Regions from separate parts of the Pseudomonas sp. F3-2 genome, predicted to be linked through region 1. Evidence: predicted binding sites of a transcription regulator. Region 1 holds the regulator's gene; the other holds the start of a gene.
The links. The regulator FliA, encoded in region 1, starts transcription of late flagellar genes. The targets are predictions, from matches to a motif close to CTAAAGTTTNNNNNNNNNNNGCCGNTAA.

Region 1 (5,383 bases):
GCCGCTGGAAGAGGGCGGTGTGATCGCCATGGTCGGTCCTGCCGGTATGGGCAAGACCACCACGCTGGCCAAACTGGCCGCCCGTTATGTGTTGAAATACGGCGCGCAGAACATTGCGCTGGTGAGCATGGACAGTTTCCGTATCGGTGCTCAGGAACAGCTTAAAACCCTGGGCCGGATCCTCAACGTGCCAGTGACGCACGTCGATCCGGGCCAGTCTCTGGCGCAGGCGCTGGAGCCGCTGCTGCGCAAGCGCGTGGTGTTGATCGACACCGCGGGCCTGCAAGCCAGCGATCCGGCCTTGCGCCTGCAGTTGGAAAGCCTCGCCGGTCGTGGCATCCGTGCCCGCAACTATCTGGTATTGGCCACCACCAGCCAGAAGCAGGTGCTGACGGCGGCGTATCACAGTTACAAACGTTGCGGTCTGGCCGGGTGCATCCTGACCAAACTCGACGAGACGGCCAGCCTGGGCGAAGTCCTCAGCCTGGCGGTCACTCACGAACTGCCTGTGGCCTATCTCACCGATGGTCCACGGATACCGGATGATCTGCATTTGCCACGCCGGCACCAGTTGGTAAGCCGGGCTGTCAGTGTGCAGATGCAGGAGGAGCCTAGCGAGGAAGCGATGGCGGATATGTTTGCGGATCTTTATCACAGTCCCGGCAAGCGTGCGGGCTAGGTAGGGAAAATGACACTGGAATATACCTGCATCGATGGTCTGCCAGGCATTGTTCACACTCTGAACGTGCAGCCCTACATGTGGCTTAGGTCTAAGCAAGACAAGGTAAAAAATTAACATGGGCAGCATGCATCCCGTACAGGTTATCGCGGTGACCGGTGGCAAAGGTGGCGTCGGCAAGACCAACGTTTCAGTGAATCTTTCACTGGCGCTGGCCGAGCTCGGGCGTCGCGTCATGTTGCTGGACGCCGATCTGGGTCTGGCCAACGTCGACGTATTGCTGGGGCTGACGCCCAAACGCACGCTTGCGGATGTCATCGAGGGCCGCTGCGAGCTGCGCGACGTGCTGCTGCAGGGGCCGGGCGGCGTACGCATCGTGCCGGCCGCTTCCGGCACGCAGAGCATGGTGCACCTGACTCCGGCGCAGCATGCCGGTCTGATTCAGGCGTTCAGCGACATCGGCGACAACCTGGATGTGCTGGTGATCGATACCGCTGCCGGGATCGGCGAGTCGGTGGTCAGCTTCGTGCGCGCCGCTCAGGAAGTCCTGCTGGTGGTGTGCGATGAGCCCACTTCGATCACTGACGCTTACGCGCTGATCAAGCTGCTCAATCGCGACTACGGCATGAACCGCTTCCGCGTGCTGGCCAACATGGCGCAGAGCCCGCAGGAAGGGCGCAACCTGTTCGCCAAGCTGACCAAAGTGACTGACCGTTTCCTCGATGTCGCGCTGCAATACGTTGGCGCCGTTCCGTACGACGAGTGCGTGCGCAAGGCGGTCCAGAAGCAGCGTGCGGTGTACGAAGCGTTCCCGCGTTCCAAATGTGCGCTGGCGTTCAAGGCCATCGCGCAGAAGGTCGATACCTGGCCGCTGCCGGCGAACCCGCGCGGTCACCTTGAGTTTTTCGTTGAACGCCTGGTGCATCAGACCAGCGCAGGGCCCGTGTCATGACCGCAAGTGGCTATCGCATGTACAGCAAATCATCCAAAGATTCCCAGTACGAACTGATCGAGCGTTATGCCCCGCTGGTCAAGCGCATCGCTTACCACCTGCTGGCGCGACTGCCGGCCAGTGTTCAGGTCGAGGACCTGATCCAGGCCGGCATGATCGGTCTGCTCGAGGTGTCGACCAAGTACGACTCCACCAAAGGTGCGAGTTTCGAGACTTACGCGGGTATTCGTATTCGCGGCGCGATGCTCGACGAAGTGCGCAAGGGCGACTGGGCGCCACGCTCGGTTCACCGGAATACGCGCATGGTCAGCGACGCGATTCGTGCAATTGAAGCAAAAACCGGCCGTGACGCTAAAGATCACGAGGTTGCTGCCGAACTTCAATTGAGTCTCGATGATTACTACGGGATTTTGAACGATACCTTGGGCAGTCGCCTGTTCAGCTTCGACGACCTGTTGCAGGACGGCGAGCATGAAGGGCTGCACGAGGACGGCGCGAGCCAGTCGCTGGAGCCGTCGCGCGATCTGGAAGACGAACGTTTCCAGGCTGCGCTGGCGGATGCCATCGCCAATCTGCCGGAGCGTGAACGCCTGGTGCTGGCGCTGTATTACGACGAAGAGCTGAACCTCAAGGAAATCGGTGAGGTCCTGGGGGTCAGCGAATCTCGGGTCAGCCAGCTGCATAGCCAGTGCGCCGCGCGGTTGCGTGGACGGTTGGGAGAGTGGCGCGCGCGCTGATTCATCGCACGTGAACAGGGTGTTCGCGTGTTGCAAGTAAGACCGGCTGTGCTGAATGTGGTGTGGGAAGCAGGAGAGACAAGGCAGGAGCCGGTCGGATCAGGTCTTTGAACGGCCTGTTGCGCCGTGTTCGTGACCCCTCGATGTGCACCATCCCTTATTATTTTCGTAGAGCCGATCACTGGGTTGTGCCGGTATTGATTGAACGCGCGTCCAGGTGCTGGGCGCGTTAAAGACTGCTTGGAGGTCGAATTGGACAAGAACATGAAAATCCTCATCGTTGATGACTTCTCAACGATGCGGCGGATCATAAAAAACCTGTTGCGTGACCTTGGGTTCACCAACACGGCCGAAGCAGATGACGGTACCACCGCATTGCCGATGCTGCAGAGCGGGGCTTTTGACTTTCTGGTGACTGACTGGAACATGCCCGGCATGTCCGGCATCGACCTGTTGCGTCAGGTCCGCGCCGACGAGCGTCTGCGTCACTTGCCGGTATTGATGGTCACTGCCGAAGCCAAGCGCGAGCAGATCATCGAAGCCGCTCAGGCCGGTGTGAACGGCTACGTGGTCAAGCCATTCACCGCGCAAGTGCTCAAAGAAAAGATCGAGAAGATATTCGAGCGCGTCAATAGCTGATGTCCGCTGCGAGGGCGCTATGGATTCCAAAGATTCGACAATGGGTGACTTCGAGTCGACCCTGAAGAAACATGCACAAGAACTCGTCGCGAGCCTTGAAAAAGGCAAGTTCGGCGATGCCGTGCAACTCATCCATGAGCTTAATCAGACCCGGGATCGCGGCCTGTATCAGGAAGTCGGCAAACTGACGCGCGAGCTGCACAGTGCGATCGTCAATTTCCAGATTGACCCGCACATGCCGCAAGCCGAAGAAGTGTCCCAGATCACCGATGCCACCGAACGCCTGTCGTATGTTGTCAGGCTGACGGAAGGTGCGGCCAACCGCACCATGGACCTGGTCGAGCAGAGCACGCCGTTGATGAATGGCCTCAGTGCCGATGCCAAGGCCTTGAGCGCCGATTGGGGACGCTTCATGCGTCGCGAGATCGGTGCCGATGAGTTTCGTGATCTGGCCCGCCGCGTCGATGGTTTTCTGACGCGCAGCGAGAAGGAGACCGCCGAGGTCGCCAGCCACCTGAACGACATTCTGCTGGCTCAGGATTACCAGGACCTCACCGGCCAGGTCATCAAGCGTGTGACCACACTGGTCACCGAAGTGGAGAGCAATCTGCTCAAGCTGGTGCTGATGGCCAGTCAGGTCGATCGCTTTGCAGGGATCGAACACGACCAGGAAGTGTTCCGTCAGCAAAAAGAACAGGAAAAACTTCATTCCAAGGGTGAAGGTCCGCAGATTCATGCCGATAAACGTGAAGACGTCGTATCCGGTCAGGATGATGTAGACGATCTGCTATCCAGCCTTGGCTTCTAGATTCCCGCTTGCGGGTCTGCGATTCAGGGTTCTATGTGAAAGTGGCTGTTGAGCTGCGCGCCAATGCTTCGACGAAGGCAATGCGCGCAGATCGCCGAACAGCTTCCGGATCGGTTTGACGGTTAATTTTAGGAGCACCCCCAATGAGCTTCGGCGCCGATGAAGAAATCCTTCAGGATTTTCTGGTAGAGGCCGGCGAGATTCTGGAGCAGTTGTCCGAGCAGTTGGTCGAGCTGGAAAGCCGGCCGGACGATGCGGACCTGCTCAATGCAATTTTTCGCGGTTTTCACACTGTAAAAGGGGGCGCCGGCTTCCTCCAGCTCAACGAGCTGGTTGAATGCTGTCACATCGCCGAAAACGTGTTCGACATCCTGCGCAAAGGTGAGCGCCGGGTCGACGCGGAACTCATGGACGTTGTGCTCGAAGCCCTGGACACCGTCAACAGCATGTTCGGTCAGGTGCGCGAGCGTTCGGACATCACGCCGGCCACGCCTGAACTGCTTGCTGCGCTTTCCCGCCTGGCAGAGCCTGCGTCGGCTGACGAAGTGGCTGCCGCGCCCGCTCCTGTGGCGCCGGAGCCGGTGGCCGAAGCGCCGTCCGAAGACATCACCGATCAGGAATTCGAACAACTGCTGGACTCGCTGAATGCGGTCAAGGCCGAAGCGGCGGGTGCCGTTGCTTCGACCCCGGCCCCGGCGACGCCTGCACAGTCGTCTGGCGACGCGCCAAGCGACGAGATCACTGACGCCGAATTCGAATCGCTGCTGGATCAGTTGCACGGCAAGGGCCAGTTCGCCGTCGATGCGGTCGCACCAGCTGCCGCCGCGGCGCCGGCTTCCGAAGCCGCCAGCGACGAAATCACCGACGACGAATTCGAAGCATTGCTCGATCAACTGCATGGCAAGGGCTCGTTCTCGCCCGAAGCCGGTGCCGCTGCCCCTGTGGCTGCTGCCGCTGCAGCGCCGGCCGCCACCGAGGCGAAAGGCTCGGGCGACGAAATCACTGAAAACGAATTCGAAGACTTGCTCGATCAGCTTCACGGTAAAGGCAAATTCGAACCGGGCGTGGCCGCCACCGCCGTCGCACCGGTGAAGAAGGCCGAGCCCGCCAAGGTCGAAGCGCCAAAAGTCGAGCCTGCCAAAGCAGCGCCTGCCCCGGCTACCGCTGCCCCGGCCAAGGCCGCTCCAGCCGCCGCACCTGCCGCCGCTCGTGCCCCGGCACCTGCCGCTGGCGAGAAGCCGCCGGCCGAAGCGGAAACCACCGTGCGCGTCGACACCGCGCGGCTGGACGAAATCATGAACATGGTCGGCGAGCTGGTGCTGGTGCGTAACCGTCTGGTACGCCTGGGTGCCAACAGCTCGGACGAAGCCATGTCCAAGGCCGTGTCCAATCTGGACGTGGTCACCGCTGACCTGCAGACCGCGGTGATGAAAACCCGCATGCAGCCGATCAAGAAAGTCTTCGGTCGCTTCCCGCGACTGGTCCGCGATCTGGCGCGTCAGCTCAAGAAAGAAATCAACCTTGAACTGGTGGGTGAAGAAACCGACCTGGACAAGAACCTGGTCGAG
Region 2 (5,383 bases), 600 kb from region 1:
CGGTTTGCCGCAATTGAGCGATTCGAGTGTCGCCAGCGCGTCGGCGTTGCGTTCGATGGCGTCGGCAATGCCGAGCAGCAGATTCGCACGTTGCTGGGGCGTCGTGCGTGACCAACCGGTAAAGGCGCGGTGAGCGGCAAGAATCGCCTGTTCGACCTGCTCGGTGCTGGCCTCCGCAATGTGAGTCAGCACTTCGCCAGTGGCGGGATTGAGGATCAGCTCGACAAACCCCTGACCCGCCACCAGCTCTCCGTCGATGAGCAACGAGGTGAGCAGCTGTGGCGTTGCGGAGTGCGGGGTCGGTGCGCCAGCCATGGTTCGAGCTTCCTTGTATCGATGCTTGTCATTGATGGCCTGAATCCAGCCTGCTGATGTCGGGCACAACGCTGAGCCTTGTGGAGCGAATTCATTCAAAAAAGCTGTATCTGCCGCGCTGTCTCTATCAGCTGATGATCACCCGCCGTGGCGCGCCGCAAAACCCGGAAACAACTCCCTTCCCAAGCTTCAGAGACTAGTGCCGCATCGAGAGCGCGACAAATTCTAAATACTGAATGCAGCGTTCGATTAAATAGATGGCCTGCGTCCCGGATGCGGCTGTTCACGTGCCACGCTGAGGAATGGGTCGACCAGTGACGGGCGCGCCGTGCCACGCCGCCATGCCAGGCCCACGTCCAGCGTCTGCGTCAGGTCGGCGATGGGTCGGGCTTCAATGATGTCGCCCTCCAGCGACCACGGACGATAGGTCATGTCCGGCTGAATCGAGACGCCGAGGCCGGCGGCCACCAGACTGCGAACGGCCTCGGTGGAAGCCGTGCGCAGACTGACATTTGGCTGAAGTCCGGCGCGGGACCATATTCGCTGTGCGTTCACGCCCATTTCATCCACGTTCAGCTGAATGAGCGGCTCGCGGGCGACGTCGGCAAGGTTGATGTTGTCGTGCTCCAGCAGCGGATGCTGAGCGGGCAGCCACAGGCGATGGGGCGAATGGGTCAGCACCTCGGTCTGCAATGCGTGGCGGTCTTCCAGATTGGACAGAATCAGCACGCCGACGTCGATTTCACCACTGACCAGCAAATGCTCGATGTAGGGGCGTTCGTCCTCCATCACGCGCAGGTCGACGTTGGGGTACGCCCGCTGAAAGCGCGTCAGCAGGTCCGCCAGATAGTAGCCGGCGACCAGGCTGGTGACGCCGATGACCAATTGCCCGGCCACTTGATCGGCGCTGTGTTGCAGGCTGCGTTTGGCGTTCTCCACCGTCGCGAGGATCAGATGCGCCTGACGCAGAAACTGATGCCCCTGATGGGTCAGGGTCATGCCTTTTGCGTGTCGGCTGAACAGGCTGACGCCGATGTCTTCTTCCAGTTGCTGGATCGCCAGGGTCAGCGTCGATTGAGAAATGAACACCGCCTGCGCTGCGGCCGAGATCGAGCCGGTTTCCGCAACGGCGATGAAGTGACGAATCTGGCGCAGCGTCATCATGGCGATCAGCTCATTCGTTTTTTCAGGTGTTCGGCACTGTATATCGTTTTTCCCGATGGACGACTAGCGGCTGAGAGACTCGTTGCAACATTCAGAAGCACAGCGGGTGCTCAGGCGTGGCCGACTTCCTCTTACTCTGCGAGCTGATTCTTTTTGTCTCATCTACCGAGGTGGATTCATGAACACGCGAGGCTTGCTCGATCAACTGTTGAAATCCGGTCAGGACCTGCTGCAGAACAAGGCGGCCGGTGTGCAGGGCAAAGGCGCGCAAGGGGGTGTTGGCGACCTGTTGGGTAAAGTGGGCGGCGGCAATCTGGGCGGATTGCTTTCCGGGGCCGGTGGCGGCGCGCTGGCAGCCGGTGCGATGGGTTTGTTGCTGGGCAACAAAAGCGCTCGCAAGATCGGCGGCAAGGCGTTGACTTACGGTGGTCTGGCGGCGTTGGGCGTACTGGCCTACAAGGCGTATGGCAACTGGCAGGCCAGTCAGGGCGTGGCCCAGTCTGCTGCGCCGCAGACAGTCGACCGCGTTCCGCCCGCGCAGGTCGAGCAGCACAGTGAGGCGATTCTGCGAGCCCTCGTCGCGGCGGCCAAGGCCGACGGGCATGTGGACGAGCGCGAACGCGAGCTCATCGAAGGCGAGTTCACCCGCATCACCGGTGACAGCGAATTGCAGCATTGGCTGCACGCCGAGTTGAACAAGCCTCTGGATCCGGTCGACGTCGCCCGGTCCGCGCGCACGCCAGAAATCGCTGCCGAGATGTACCTGGCCAGCGTCATGATGGTCGACGAAGAGCACTTCATGGAGCGCGCTTATCTGGATGAGTTGGCCAAACAATTGAAACTCGCGCCTGAACTAAAGACCAAGCTGGAAGCTCAGGTGCGCCAGGCGCAGTAATTCGCATCTATCAAGCGCCGTTGCAGCAAGAGCGCGGGGTCGCAGCCGGATCCGGACAAATGCCGGTTGTCCTTCCGGAGACCGGCTGGCCCAGCGCGATCGCAACCTGTGCAAGCACTTCGGGTAATGCCTTTCTCATTGCCATCAAGCAATTTCCCCACACGCCGATAGCCTGTCAGATATTTCCCTAATATCTGTGCGTTTTTGCGTTATCTATGTCGGAAACAGCCCAGTTAATTGGTAGGTCACTAGGCTATACTCCGCTCGCTTTGGGCCGTTCGTCGGTCCGCTTCTTGAACCCGGTTTTGCCGGTGTTGAACTCTTGAGGGCTGACTGTGAAGAACTGGACATTGCGTCAACGTATCTTGGCGAGCTTCGCTGTAATCATCGCCATCATGCTGCTGATGGTGGTCGTGTCATACACCCGGCTGCTCTCGATCCAGAACAGTGAAGAGGCGGTTGGCGAAGATGCATTGCCGGGGGTCTATTTCAGTACGTTGGTGCGCAGCGCCTGGGGTGAAAGTTATATCCGCACGCTCGAATTGATCGGTGAAGGCAAAGCGCGTGAGTTGACCCGCGCCGAGCAAGATCAGTACATCGACTTCGAAAACCGCCTGCAAAGCCAGATCGACGGCTACAAGAAGACCATCTTCGACGACACCGATCGCAACAACTTCGGGGTCTTCGAGAAACAGCGAGAAACGTATGCGCGGCTGTTGAGCGACGTGCTCAAGGCGTATCAGTCCGGCGATTACGCCACCGCCCGCACCGTATTCTATGGACAGGTCAATCCGATCTGGCTTCAGGGCCGCAAGCAACTCAATGACCTCATCGTTGCCAACAAGGCCGTGGCCGATCAGGCGACCGCCAATATCTCGTCTGCCGTTCTGACCGCGAAAATCAGCATGGGGATCTCCCTCGTGGTCGCCATTCTGGCCGCTGTTGCCTGTGGCCTGCTGCTGATGCGCACGATTCTGGCGCCGATGAACCGCATCGTGCGGATTCTCGAAACCATGCGCACCGGCGATCTGAGCAGCCGTCTGACGCTGGATCGCAATGACGAATTCGGCTCGGTGCAGACCGGTTTCAACGATATGGTCACCGAACTGGCCGCGCTGGTTTCGCAGGCGCAGCGTTCGTCGGTGCAGGTCACGACCTCGGTCACTGAAATCGCCGCCACATCAAAGCAGCAGCAGGCGACCGCCACCGAGACCGCGGCGACCACCACGGAAATCGGCGCGACCTCCCGTGAGATTGCCGCGACCTCGCGTGATCTGGTGCGCACCATGACCGAGGTGACATCGGCTGCCGATCAGGCATCCATTCTCGCCGGCTCCGGCCAGCAAGGCCTGGCGCGCATGGAAGAGACCATGCATTCGGTCATGGGCGCGGCCGATCTGGTGAATTCCAAGCTGGCGATCCTCAACGAGAAAGCCGGCAACATCAATCAGGTGGTGGTGACCATCGTCAAGGTGGCCGACCAGACCAACCTGCTGTCGCTCAACGCTGCGATCGAGGCTGAAAAAGCCGGCGAATACGGCCGTGGTTTTGCCGTGGTCGCTACCGAAGTGCGGCGTCTGGCTGACCAGACGGCCGTTGCCACCTACGACATCGAACAGATGGTTCGCGAGATCCAGTCGGCGGTGTCGGCAGGTGTGATGGGCATGGACAAGTTTTCCGAAGAAGTGCGTCGCGGCATGTTCGAAGTGACGCAGGTGGGCGAGCAGCTCTCGCAGATCATTCATCAGGTCCAGGCCCTGGCGCCGCGCGTGTTGATGGTCAATGAAGGCATGCAGGCGCAGGCCACTGGCGCCGAACAGATCAATCAGGCGCTGGTGCAGCTGGGAGATGCCAGCAGCCAGACGGTCGAGTCGCTGCGTCAGGCCAGCTTTGCCATCGACGAGCTGAGCCAGGTGGCGGTCGGGCTGCGCAGCGGCGTGTCGCGTTTCAAGGTCTGAGTCCGGGCCATGATCGAGCATTCAGCCAAACGCAGCGCCGTGGTCGTGCCGAAAAACAAGCTGTTCCTGCTGTTTCGCATCGGCGCGGAACGCTATGCGCTGGAGGCCACGGCCGTCGCCGAAGTGCTGCCGCGTCTGGTGCTCAAGCCCATCGCTCATGCGCCGCACTGGGTGGCCGGCGTGTTCGCCCACCGTGGCGCGGTGGTGCCGGTGATTGACCTGAGTGCACTGACGTTCGGGCACGCAGCGCAGTCGCGCACCAGTACCCGACTGGTGCTGGTGCACTACCGAGCGCATGCCGAACGTGCACCGCAGTGGCTCGGGCTGATTCTCGAACAGGCGACCGATACTTTGCGTTGCGCCCCGGACGAGTTCAAGCACTACGGCCTGGACAATCGTCAGGCGCCGTATCTTGGGCCGGTTCGCGAAGATGAGCTCGGCTTGCTGCAGTGGATTCGCGTGGATGATCTGCTCAGCGATGCGGTGCGCGAATTGCTGTTTCCCGAAACGCCCCTGAGCCTCGAACCATTTGAGGACGCGCCATGAGCAGCGACGCGCGCTTCTTCGCGTTCCTCAAGGATCGCATCGGGCTGGACGTGGCGTCGGTGGGCGAGGCCATCATCGAGCGCGCCGTGCGCCAGCGATGCACCACTTCCCGGCTCGACGGCCATGACGCTTACTGGCAACTGTTGCAGCGCTCGCCCGACGAACAACAGGCGCTGATCGAAGCGGTGATTGTCCCGGAGACCTGGTTTTTCCGGTATCCGGAATCCTTCGCCACCCTGGGCAAACTCGCCAGTGCGCGTCTGGAACAGCTCGGCGGCGTCCGGCCGCTGCGCATCCTGAGCCTGCCGTGTTCGACGGGCGAGGAGCCTTATTCCATCGCCATGGCCTTGTTCGACGCCGGTTTGCAGGCGGCGCAGTTCAAGGTCGAAGCCATCGACATCAGCCCGCTTTCGATCCAGCGTGCGCGTCGAGGCGTGTATGGCAAAAATTCATTTCGTGGTGAGCGGCTGACCTTTCGCGAGCGCTATTTCGATCCGGTCGAGGA

Region 2: a site for FliA is predicted at 2,518-2,545, ahead of AAGQ88_RS21080 (methyl-accepting chemotaxis protein). Genes of this name have one in related genera too.

Annotation. Positions count from the first base shown of each region.
Region 1 is NZ_CP152388.1:4,085,886-4,091,268, reverse strand. It holds gene flhF (flagellar biosynthesis protein FlhF) at 1-679, shown strand, start outside; gene fleN (flagellar synthesis regulator FleN) at 798-1,631, shown strand; gene fliA (RNA polymerase sigma factor FliA) at 1,628-2,368, shown strand; gene AAGQ88_RS18490 (chemotaxis response regulator CheY) at 2,633-3,007, shown strand; gene AAGQ88_RS18485 (protein phosphatase CheZ) at 3,027-3,815, shown strand; gene AAGQ88_RS18480 (chemotaxis protein CheA) at 3,959-5,383, shown strand, end outside.
Region 2 is NZ_CP152388.1:4,690,110-4,695,492, reverse strand. It holds gene AAGQ88_RS21095 (gamma-aminobutyraldehyde dehydrogenase) at 1-315, opposite strand, end outside; gene AAGQ88_RS21090 (LysR substrate-binding domain-containing protein) at 565-1,479, opposite strand; gene AAGQ88_RS21085 (tellurite resistance TerB family protein) at 1,658-2,374, shown strand; gene AAGQ88_RS21080 (methyl-accepting chemotaxis protein) at 2,710-4,332, shown strand; gene AAGQ88_RS21075 (chemotaxis protein CheW) at 4,342-4,878, shown strand; gene AAGQ88_RS21070 (CheR family methyltransferase) at 4,875-5,383, shown strand, end outside.